DNA from 3 places in the Serratia ficaria genome. Region 1 is predicted to be linked to each of the others. Evidence: predicted binding sites of a transcription regulator. Region 1 holds the regulator's gene; each other region holds the start of a gene.
The links. Region 1 encodes PhoB, which activates phosphate uptake and scavenging genes when phosphate is short. Its sites were predicted from a motif close to CTGTCATAAAACTGNCNNAT; they were not measured.
Positions count from the first base shown of each region.

Region 1 (3,274 bases):
GGCGTCACCTGCTGCAGGGCGCCGGCGGCGAAGTCGACCATGAACACGCTTTTGGCCTTGCCCAGTTCATCGAAGCTGAGCGGGATAGGCGAGCCGCTGTAGCGAATATGCTCCGACTTGGCGACGTTTTGCGCGCGATGAATATGGCCCAGCGCAATGTAGTCGGCGGGGGGAAACGCCTGCGCCGGGAAGGCGTCCAGCGTGCCGATGTAGATATCGCGCACCGAGTCGGAGGCGGTGACGCCGACGGTGGTCAGGTGGCCGGTGGCGACGATCGGCAGCGGCAATCCCAGTTGGTCGCGGCGGTCGCAGGCCGCCCGATACAGCGCCTGATAATGTTCGGCGATCGCTTCCTGCAGCGCCAGCTGCTTCTGCGCGCCGGATTCGCCGGCGCGGCTGGTGAGCAGGTCGCGCGGCCGCAGGAACGGGATGGCGCACAACACCGCGCCCGGCTGGCCGTCGCGTTGGTTCAGCACCAGAATTTGCCGTTCGATGTCGCTCTGCGCGTTGGCGATCACCGTCGCGTTCAGGCAGGAAAGCAGCTCGCGCGATTCGTTCAGCGTCGCCACCGAGTCGTGGTTGCCGCCCAGCACCACCAGCTGGCAGCCGGTGCGCCGCAGCTCCACCACAAAGCGGTTATACAGCTCGCGGGCGTAGCTGGGCGGGGAGCCGGTATCGAACAGGTCGCCGGCGACGATCAGCGCATCCACCTGCTGTTGTTCGATCCGTTCGATCAGCCAGCGCAAGAAAGCCTGATGCTCGGCGGCGCGGCTCTTGGTGAAAAAGTACTGGCCAAGATGCCAGTCAGAGGTGTGGATCAGGCGCATGACACTCCCGGGGCGATAAGGTAATGGCGAGGATTATAAAGGGCGCGGCAGCGGCTGTCGTGACGCAATCATTATGACAACCGAATGATTTTTCTTTTATGTAAAAAATAATCGCTATGCTTACTGCCTATAACCATCCCTTTTTTTCATAAAAGTGTCACAAAACTGACGCATAATGGCGCCCGCAATCAACTGTGATCGCTAACACATTGGCAGGATTGACGATGGCAAGACGCATACTGGTGGTGGAAGACGAAGCGCCGATCCGTGAGATGGTGTGCTTTGTGTTGGAACAGAATGGTTACCAACCGTTGGAAGCCGAGGATTATGACAGCGCCGTGACGCGCCTGTCTGAGCCGTTCCCTGATTTGGTGTTGCTCGACTGGATGTTGCCCGGAGGTTCCGGCATTCAGTTTATCAAACATATGAAGCGCGAAGCGCTGACCCGCGACATTCCGGTGATGATGCTGACCGCGCGCGGCGAAGAAGAAGATCGGGTGCGCGGCCTGGAAGTGGGGGCGGACGATTACATCACCAAACCTTTCTCGCCCAAGGAGCTGGTGGCGCGCATCAAGGCGGTAATGCGCCGCATCTCCCCGATGGCGGTGGAAGAAGTGATTGAAATGCAAGGGCTGAGCCTGGACCCTTCCTCACACCGCGTGATGGCCAACGATCAGGCGCTGGATATGGGGCCGACCGAGTTCAAACTGCTGCACTTCTTTATGACCCATCCGGAGCGTGTTTATAGCCGCGAACAGTTGCTTAATCACGTCTGGGGCACTAACGTTTATGTGGAAGACCGTACCGTTGACGTGCATATCCGTCGGCTCCGCAAGGCGTTAGAGACCAGTGGTCATGATAAAATGGTTCAAACCGTTCGGGGCACCGGCTACCGGTTCTCAACGCGCTACTGATCGCGCCGCGCTGGAGAATATGCCGTGTTAGAACGTCTGTCGTGGAAGAGGCTGGCCCTGGAGCTGGCCCTTTTCTGTCTGCCCGCCTTGCTGCTGGGCCTGATTTTCGGTTATCTGCCCTGGTTCCTGCTGGCGTCCGCGCTGGCGGCGCTGGCCTGGAATTTTTATAACCAACTCAAACTCTCTCACTGGCTGTGGGTCGATCGCAGCATGACGCCGCCCCCGGGGCGCTGGAGCTGGGAGCCGCTGTTCTACGGGCTGTACCAGATGCAGCAGCGCAATCGCCGCCGCCGCCGCGAGCTGGCCTTGTTGATCAAGCGTTTCCGCAGCGGAGCCGAATCGCTGCCCGATGCGGTGGTGATGACCACCGTCGAAGGCAACATCTTTTGGTGCAACGGGCTGGCGCAACACCTGCTGGGCTTCCGCTGGCCGGAAGACAACGGCCAGCATATCCTCAACCTGCTGCGTTACCCCGAATTCACCCACTACCTGCAACAGCAGGAGTTCTCGCGCCCGCTGACGCTGCAGCTGAATAACGAACACTACGTCGAATTCCGCGTGATGCCCTATTCCGAGGGGCAGCTGCTGATGGTGGCGCGCGACGTCACCCAAATGCGCCAGTTGGAAGGCGCGCGGCGCAACTTCTTCGCCAACGTCAGCCACGAGCTGCGCACGCCGCTGACGGTGCTGCAGGGCTACCTGGAGATGATGAGCGACGAAGAGCTGGACGGCTCGCTGCGCGGCAGGGCGCTGGGCACCATGCAGGAGCAGACCCGGCGCATGGACGGGCTGGTCAAGCAGCTGCTGACGCTGTCGCGCATCGAGGCGGCGCCCAACGTGGAAATGAATGAACGGGTGGACATTCCGCTGATGCTGCGGGTGCTGCAGCGCGAAGCGCAGTCGCTGAGCGGCGGCAACCACGAAATCACCTTCCGGGTGAACGAGCAGCTTAAGGTGTTCGGCAACGACGATCAGCTGCGCAGCGCGGTGTCGAACCTGGTGTATAACGCGGTCAATCACACGCCGAAGGGCACCAATATCGAAGTGAGCTGGCAGCAGACGCCGCAGGGCGCGCAGTTCCAGGTCAGCGACAACGGGCCGGGCATCGCCGCCGAACATATACCGCGCCTGACCGAGCGCTTTTACCGCGTCGACAAGGCGCGCTCGCGCCAGACCGGCGGCAGCGGGCTGGGGCTGGCGATCGTCAAGCACGCGCTCAGCCACCACGATGCGCGGCTGGAAATCCTCAGCGAGCCGGGGAGCGGCACGCGATTCATCTTTACCTTGCCTAACCGGTTGATTGTTCCCGCCGCTTTATCAGAGAATGCGGTGAAAAATTAACGCGCGAGACACCGGTATGACCCGAATTTCCCGATGGCTGTTGCTTTGCCTGGCGCTGCTGGCCGGTCGCGGCGCATTGGCGCAGCCTGACGGCATGCTGTCGGGCAACCTGTCCAGCGTCGGTTCCGATACCCTGGCCAATCTGATGGCGCTGTGGGCGCAGGATTTCAGCCAGCATTATCCCAACGTCAA
Region 1 covers NZ_LT906479.1:1,146,489-1,149,762, forward strand. The annotation lists gene sbcD (exonuclease subunit SbcD) at 1-827, opposite strand, end outside; gene phoB (phosphate response regulator transcription factor PhoB) at 1,052-1,741, shown strand; gene phoR (phosphate regulon sensor histidine kinase PhoR) at 1,766-3,082, shown strand; gene CKW09_RS05385 (PstS family phosphate ABC transporter substrate-binding protein) at 3,099-3,274, shown strand, end outside.

Region 2 (3,274 bases), 490 kb from region 1:
CGAACTGGCCGCACGGATTGGCCTCATGGTCCTGCTTGTCGATCGAGGCGCCTTCCACCTGCAGGAAGAAACCGTTCGGGTTGGTTTTCAGCAGGTCGATGGCTTTTTCGGTCATCGCCGCCAGCGTTGGCACGGCGGCGGTGCGCGCCGGGTTGTTCTCGCAGGCGACCGCCGGCTTGTCGATATTGCCGTGGTAAGAGGCTTTCGGCCCCTGCCAGCGCACCGGCATGTTGCCATCGGCAAACAGCCCCAGCAGCGGTTTTTGCTGGTTGGCCAGCGTCACCGCCCGCAGGCCGTCGGCATCGCCGACCCACTGGTAACCCTGAGCGACGGCCTGCTCCTTCAGTGATTTTCCCTGCCATTCGCCGCTTTTCGCTTGCTGATTGAAGGATTTTGCGCCGCCGCCCAGGCTGACGTCGGCACGGGTTTTCAGCAGCTGTTCGGTAATCGAGCCGCGGCCGCCGTTTTCCAGCGCATTGGCGGCGCACTTCTCGCTGGTTTCTTCCGGACCATAGCATTTGCGCGAGGTGACGTGCGACACCTGCGCCGCCGGCGTAGCATCCTGCAGTTCGGCGGTGGAGACGTTGCCGGTAGCCTTGCCGGCCGCTTTGGCGATCTCCAGCAACGTCGGCCGATCTTTGCCGTTTACATCCACCCCGAGCGCGCCGTTATAGGTTTTTACCCCGGTGGACCAGGCGGTGGCGGAGGCGGCGGAGTCGGTAACGTAATTCGGCTTGTGGCTTTTCTTGTCCAGCGAATAGTGGGTGTATTGGCCGGTCAACGGCAGCGCGTCGATACCTTTGAAATAGCCGCCGGCGCCTTCGGCGTAGTTGCGCGCCGAAGTGATTTCGGAATCGCCCATGCCGTCGCCGATCAGTAAAATGACGTTCTTCACCGTTTTATCCGACAGCGAGGCCCTCAGCGCGGCGGTTTGGTCGCCGCTCAGGCGACGGGCGCCGCCCGGTTCGGCGATATTGCCGCGCGCCGCGCGGTCGCTAAGCCCGGCGCCAGGGGCAGGGGCGTCATCGGCGATGGCGGAAGAGCACAGCAGGGCGGATAACACGGCGCCGGCGAGCAGGGAAACAGCAGGTTGCATGAGGGAAACTCCTTGTCGTAATACAAATAACATCAAATTGTTACGCCAGGAGAGTAGTGCAGGGTGATGACAGTTTTATGACGGCGAAAGGGGGGCGGCCCGGCGGCTGCCCCGCTTATCGTCAGACGTCTCGCGCCGGAATGTTCAGGCCGCGCTGCACGGCCGGCCGCGCCAGGCCGCGTTCCAGCCATCGGCCAACGCGCGGGAAGCCGTCGAATTCCACCAGTTCGCGCGCCTCGTAGAAACCGATCAGGTTGCGTACCCAGCCCAGCAGCGAGATATCGGCGATGCCGTATTCCTCACCCATAATCCAGTCGCGCCCTTCGAGGCGGCTTTCCAGCACGCCCAGCAGGCGTTTGGATTCATTCTTGTAGCGCTCCAGCGGCCGTTTGTCCTCATATTCGCGCCCGGCGAATTTGTGGAAGAAGCCGAGCTGGCCAAACATCGGGCCGACCGCCGCCATCTGGAAGAACACCCATTGAATGGTTTCATAGCGCCGGGCGGGATCCTGCGGCAGGAATTTGCCGCTCTTCTCCGCCAGATACAGCAGGATGGCGCCGGATTCGAACAGCGCCAGCGGCTTGCCGCCCGGGCCATCGGGATCGAGGATCGCCGGGATCTTGCCGTTCGGGTTCAGCGACAGGAACTCCGGCGTCCAGGTTTCGTTTTTGCCGATATCGATCAGGTGCGGTTCATAGGGCAGGCCGATCTCTTCCAGCATGATGGACACTTTGACGCCGTTCGGCGTCGGCAGTGAGTACAGCTGCAGCCGCTCCGGGTGCTGGGCCGGCCAGAGCCTGGTGATCGGGAATTGAGATTGATCGAGCATGGAAACTCCTCGGGTTTGCGGGTTCGCCAAAGCGTACCCCTTGAGTATTGCAGCAAAACTAGCGTATTGCGGTGTTACAGCGTGAGGTCAAAATGTGCTGCCAGCGCTTTTTTACCGCCGGCGGTGAGGCTGAGCTCGCGGCTGTCCAACCGGCGCAGGAGCCAGCCCCGTTTGATAAAGGCCGCCAGCAACGCCGCCCCCAATGCGCCGCCGAGGTGGGCCTTGCGCTCGCTCCAGTCCAGGCAGCCACAGGCGAAACGCCGGCGAGAAGGGGCCGGCGAACAATCGACGCCCAGCTGCGCCAACGCGGCGGCGCCGGCGGCGCTGAGCCGATAGTCTTCATCGCCCGTCAGCCAGCCCCGGGCATGCAGACGGTCATGCAGTTTCACCGCCACTTCGCCGGCCATATGGTCATAACAGGTGCGGGCAAACTGCAGCGAGCTCGGCGTGCTGCTTTTTACCACCGGGCGTTCGACGCCGGCCAACGCCATCAGCCCCTCGAGCGCGGTGGCTACCGGTTGCCCGGCCAGGCGGAAATAGCGATAGCGCCCCTGCCTGACGCAGGCGATCAGCCGCTGTTCCAGCAGGCGCGCCAGATGGCCGCTGGCGGTAGAGGCGGCGACGTCGGCCGCCGCGCTGAGCTCGGTGGCGGTATAGGCGCGGCCGTCCATCAGCAGGCACAGCATGCGCGCCCGGGTGCGGTCGGCGATAGCGGCGCTCAGCGCCGCCAAACGATGTTCAATATCCATGTTATCCATACTTCGAAGTTAGGCGAAGTATGGCGGTGCGTCCAGCGCTAGCATGGCCGATATTTCCTGACCGGAGGTCATCATGATTGCCGTTATTTTTGAACTGCAGGCCGCCGACGGCCAGCGCGACACTTACCTGCAGCTGGCGGCGGAGCTTAAACCGCTGTTGGCGGAGATCGACGGGTTTATATCGATTGAACGTTTCCAAAGCTTGGCCGATCCGCAGCGCCTGCTGTCGTTGTCGTTCTGGCGCGATGAAGCGGCGGTGCAGCAATGGCGCAACCTGGAGCGGCACCGCGCCGCGCAGGCGCAAGGCCGCCGCGAAGTGCTGGCGCAGTACCGGCTGCGGGTGGCCGAGGTGAGGCGAGATTATGGCCTGGAACGGCGGCAGGAGGCGCCGCTGGACAGCCGGAATTATCACGCCGGCGATTGACAGCCGCGCAGCGCTTCCTTATTCGATGGCGTCGAACGCGCGGTGAAAAGCGACTTCCGCCTGCGGCAGAGCGCCGCGGAAGGTGATTGCGCGGAAATATGCCTGCGGCACGCCCGGCAGCGTTAACGACGTTTGCGCATCAAAGCCGAAGCGCCCGTAGTAGTGCG
Region 2 covers NZ_LT906479.1:1,641,466-1,644,739, forward strand. The annotation lists gene phoA (alkaline phosphatase) at 1-1,096, opposite strand, end outside; gene CKW09_RS07860 (glutathione S-transferase N-terminal domain-containing protein) at 1,218-1,925, opposite strand; gene CKW09_RS07865 (ArsR/SmtB family transcription factor) at 2,000-2,683, opposite strand; gene CKW09_RS07870 (antibiotic biosynthesis monooxygenase family protein) at 2,757-3,107, shown strand; gene CKW09_RS07875 (acetyltransferase) at 3,126-3,274, opposite strand, start outside.
Region 2: phoA (alkaline phosphatase) is a predicted target of PhoB. The motif match lies at 1,161-1,180, and genes of this name have one in related genera.

Region 3 (3,274 bases), 1.2 Mb from region 1:
AGGTGGTGCAGCCGATGCCGTAGGCCGATTCTTTCATCATCACCGGGGTTTGTTCGAACACGTCGCGCATTACCGCGGCGATGTAAGGGATGATCATGATGGCCAGGATCACCCCGGCGGCCAGAATGCCGATGCCGAAGGCCGGGCCGGAGAACAGCTCACCGACGATCGGAATGCCGGACAGCACCTCGCCGACCGGGGTCTGGAAATACTCGGCGAACAGCGGGGCGAACACGAACAGGCCCCACATGCCGTAAACGATGCTCGGGATCGCCGCCAGCAGCTCGATGGCGATGCCCAGCGGGCGCTTCAGCCAGTTTGGCGCCAGTTCGGTCAGGAACAGCGCGATGCCGAAGCTCACCGGCACGGCGATGATCAATGCAATCAGCGAGGTGACCACGGTGCCGTAGATAGGCACCAGCGCGCCGAACTGCTCGGCCGGCGCATCCCACTCTTTGGTCCACAGGAAGGCGAAGCCGAATTTCTGCATGCTCGGCCAGGAGGCGAAGATCAGCGAAACAATAATGCCGCCCAGCAACAATAGGGTAATCAGCGCAGCCAGTCGAACCAGCGCGCTGAAGATGACGTCACCATTTTTACTCGGTGCTTTAATGGTCGGCTTGTACTCAGCCATAGATTGCTCTCTGTTTTAACCCTGGCAGGCCCACCCAATACGGGCTGAACCCTGAAAAACTGAGTGGGGCGCGGCGTTACCCGCGCCCCTGCGTTGTTAGTACAGCGCTTTACCGGAACTGTCTTTTACGTTGGTTTTCCATGCCGCGCGCACCTGCTCAACCACTTCGTTCGGCAGAGAAGCGTAGTCCAGGTCGTTAGCCTGTTTGGCGCCGGTTTTGTACGCCCAGTCGAAGAATTTCAGCACTTCGGCGCCCTGAGCAGGGTTTTTCTGCTCTTTGTGCACCAGGATGAAGGTGGTGGAGGTGATAGGCCACGCGTCCTCACCTTTCTGGTTGGTCAGGTCCTGTGCGAAGGTCTTGCTCCAGTCCACGCCTTTGGCGGCGTTGCTGAAGCTCTCTTCGGTCGGGCTCACCGGCTTGCCGTCTGCGGAGATAAGCTTGGTGTAAGCCAGGTTGTTCTGCTTGGCGTAGGCGTACTCAACGTAGCCGATGGAGCCAGGCAGACGCTGTACGAAGGCGGCGATGCCGTCGTTGCCCTTGCCGCCCAGGCCGGTTGGCCAGTTAACGGTAGAACCGGCGCCGATTTTCTCTTTCCACTGCGCGTTGGCCTTGGCCAGGTAGCTGGTGAACACGAACGAGGTGCCTGAGCCGTCAGCACGGCGCACCACGGCGATATTTTGATCCGGTAGCTTCACGCCCGGGTTCAGCTTGGCGATTGCCGGGTCATTCCATTTCTTCACGTTGCCCAGGTAGATATCGCCCAGGGTTTGGCCGTCCAGCGTCAGTTCGCCGGATTTGATGCCCGGTATATTGACCGCCAGCACCACGCCGCCGATCACGGTCGGGAACTGGAACAGGCCGTCAGCCGCCAGCTTGTCGTCGGACAGCGGGGCGTCGGAGGCGCCAAAGTCAACGGTATTGGCCACGATCTGCTTCACGCCGCCAGAGGAACCGATCCCCTGATAGTTAACTTTGTTGCCGGTTTCTTTCTGATAAGAATCTGCCCACTTGGCGTAAACCGGAGCGGGGAATGTCGCACCTGCACCGGTCAGGCTGGCAGCAGCGAACGCGGACACGGCGGTCAGGGAGAAAGTCGCTGCCACAATACTGGCGACGGTGGTACGCATCAGTTTCATAATCCCTCCTAATGGGATATTTAAAATCGACTTCGAGTCGTTTTAATCAGAGTAAGTATTGCTGCAGGAGGGAAAATAGGACAGTTTGGTGACAGAAAAATGTACGCAATATGACAGTTATATTACACCCGATAAAAACAGGCTAACTCACCATAAAAATCAGCCAGTTAAATATAAAACACCTCAATTATCAATCAATAAAAAAACCGTTTTCACCCTATCTATCCGCTTGAATATGACAACTTTTATTCAAAATGTCGCTTCGGTGTCATGGTGGTTGCCGCCATGAAAAAAGCCGGCGCAGCGGCCGGCTTTTCGATGATGCCTGAGAAAAATTACTCTACGGTGACAGACTTCGCCAGGTTGCGCGGCTGGTCAACGTCGGTGCCTTTGATCAGCGCCACGTGGTAAGACAGCAGCTGCAACGGCACGGTGTAGAAGATTGGTGCCACGATTTCTTCGACGTGCGGCAGAGGGATGATGGTCATGCCTTCGCTGCTGACGAAGCCGGCGTCCTGATCGGCGAACACGTACAGCTGGCCGCCGCGCGCGCGCACTTCTTCAATGTTGGATTTCAGCTTTTCCAACAGCTCGTTGTTCGGCGCCACCACGATCACCGGCATATCGGCGTCGATCAGCGCCAGCGGGCCATGCTTCAGCTCGCCCGCCGCATAGGCTTCGGCGTGAATGTAGGAGATCTCTTTCAGCTTCAGCGCCCCTTCCATGGCGATCGGGTACTGATCGCCGCGGCCGAGGAACAGCGCGTGGTGCTTGTCGGAGAAACCTTCCGCCAGCGCCTCGATGTTTTTGTCCATCGACAGCATCTGCTCGATGCGCGCCGGCAACGCCTGCAGCGCATGCACGATGTCATGCTCGACGCTTTCCGCCATGCCCTTCAGGCGGCCGAGGCGCGCCACCAGCATCAGCAATACCGCCAGCTGGGTGGTGAAGGCCTTGGTGGAGGCCACGCCGATTTCGGTGCCGGCCCGGGTCATCAGCGCCAGATCGGATTCGCGCACCAGCGAAGAACCGGCCACGTTGCACACCGCCAGCGACCCCAGATAGCCCAGCTCTTTGGACAGGCGCAGCGCCGCCAGGGTATCGGCGGTTTCACCGGATTGGGACAGGGTGATGATCAGGCTGCCCGGGCGCACCGCCGATTTGCGGTAGCGGAATTCGGAGGCGATTTCGACGTCGCACGGTACGCCGGCCAGCGCTTCGAACCAGTAACGCGCCACCATGCCGGAGTGGTAGGAAGTGCCGCAGGCGATAATCTGCACGTGCTGTACCTTCGCCAGCAGTTCGTCGGCGCGCGGGCCCAGCTCGCTCAGGTTGATTTGCCCCTGGCTGAAACGCCCTTCCAGGGTGTTTTTCAGCGCCAGCGGCTGTTCGTAGATCTCTTTTTGCATGTAGTGGCGGTAAGCGCCCTTGTCGCCGGCGTCGTACTGCACCTGAGATTCGATTTCAGGGCGCTCGATGGCGTTGCCCTGCTTGTCGAAAATG
Region 3 covers NZ_LT906479.1:5,186,520-5,189,793, reverse strand. The annotation lists gene pstC (phosphate ABC transporter permease PstC) at 1-634, opposite strand, end outside; gene pstS (phosphate ABC transporter substrate-binding protein PstS) at 731-1,771, opposite strand; gene glmS (glutamine--fructose-6-phosphate transaminase (isomerizing)) at 2,107-3,274, opposite strand, start outside.
Region 3: pstS (phosphate ABC transporter substrate-binding protein PstS) is a predicted target of PhoB. The motif match lies at 1,847-1,866, and genes of this name have one in related genera.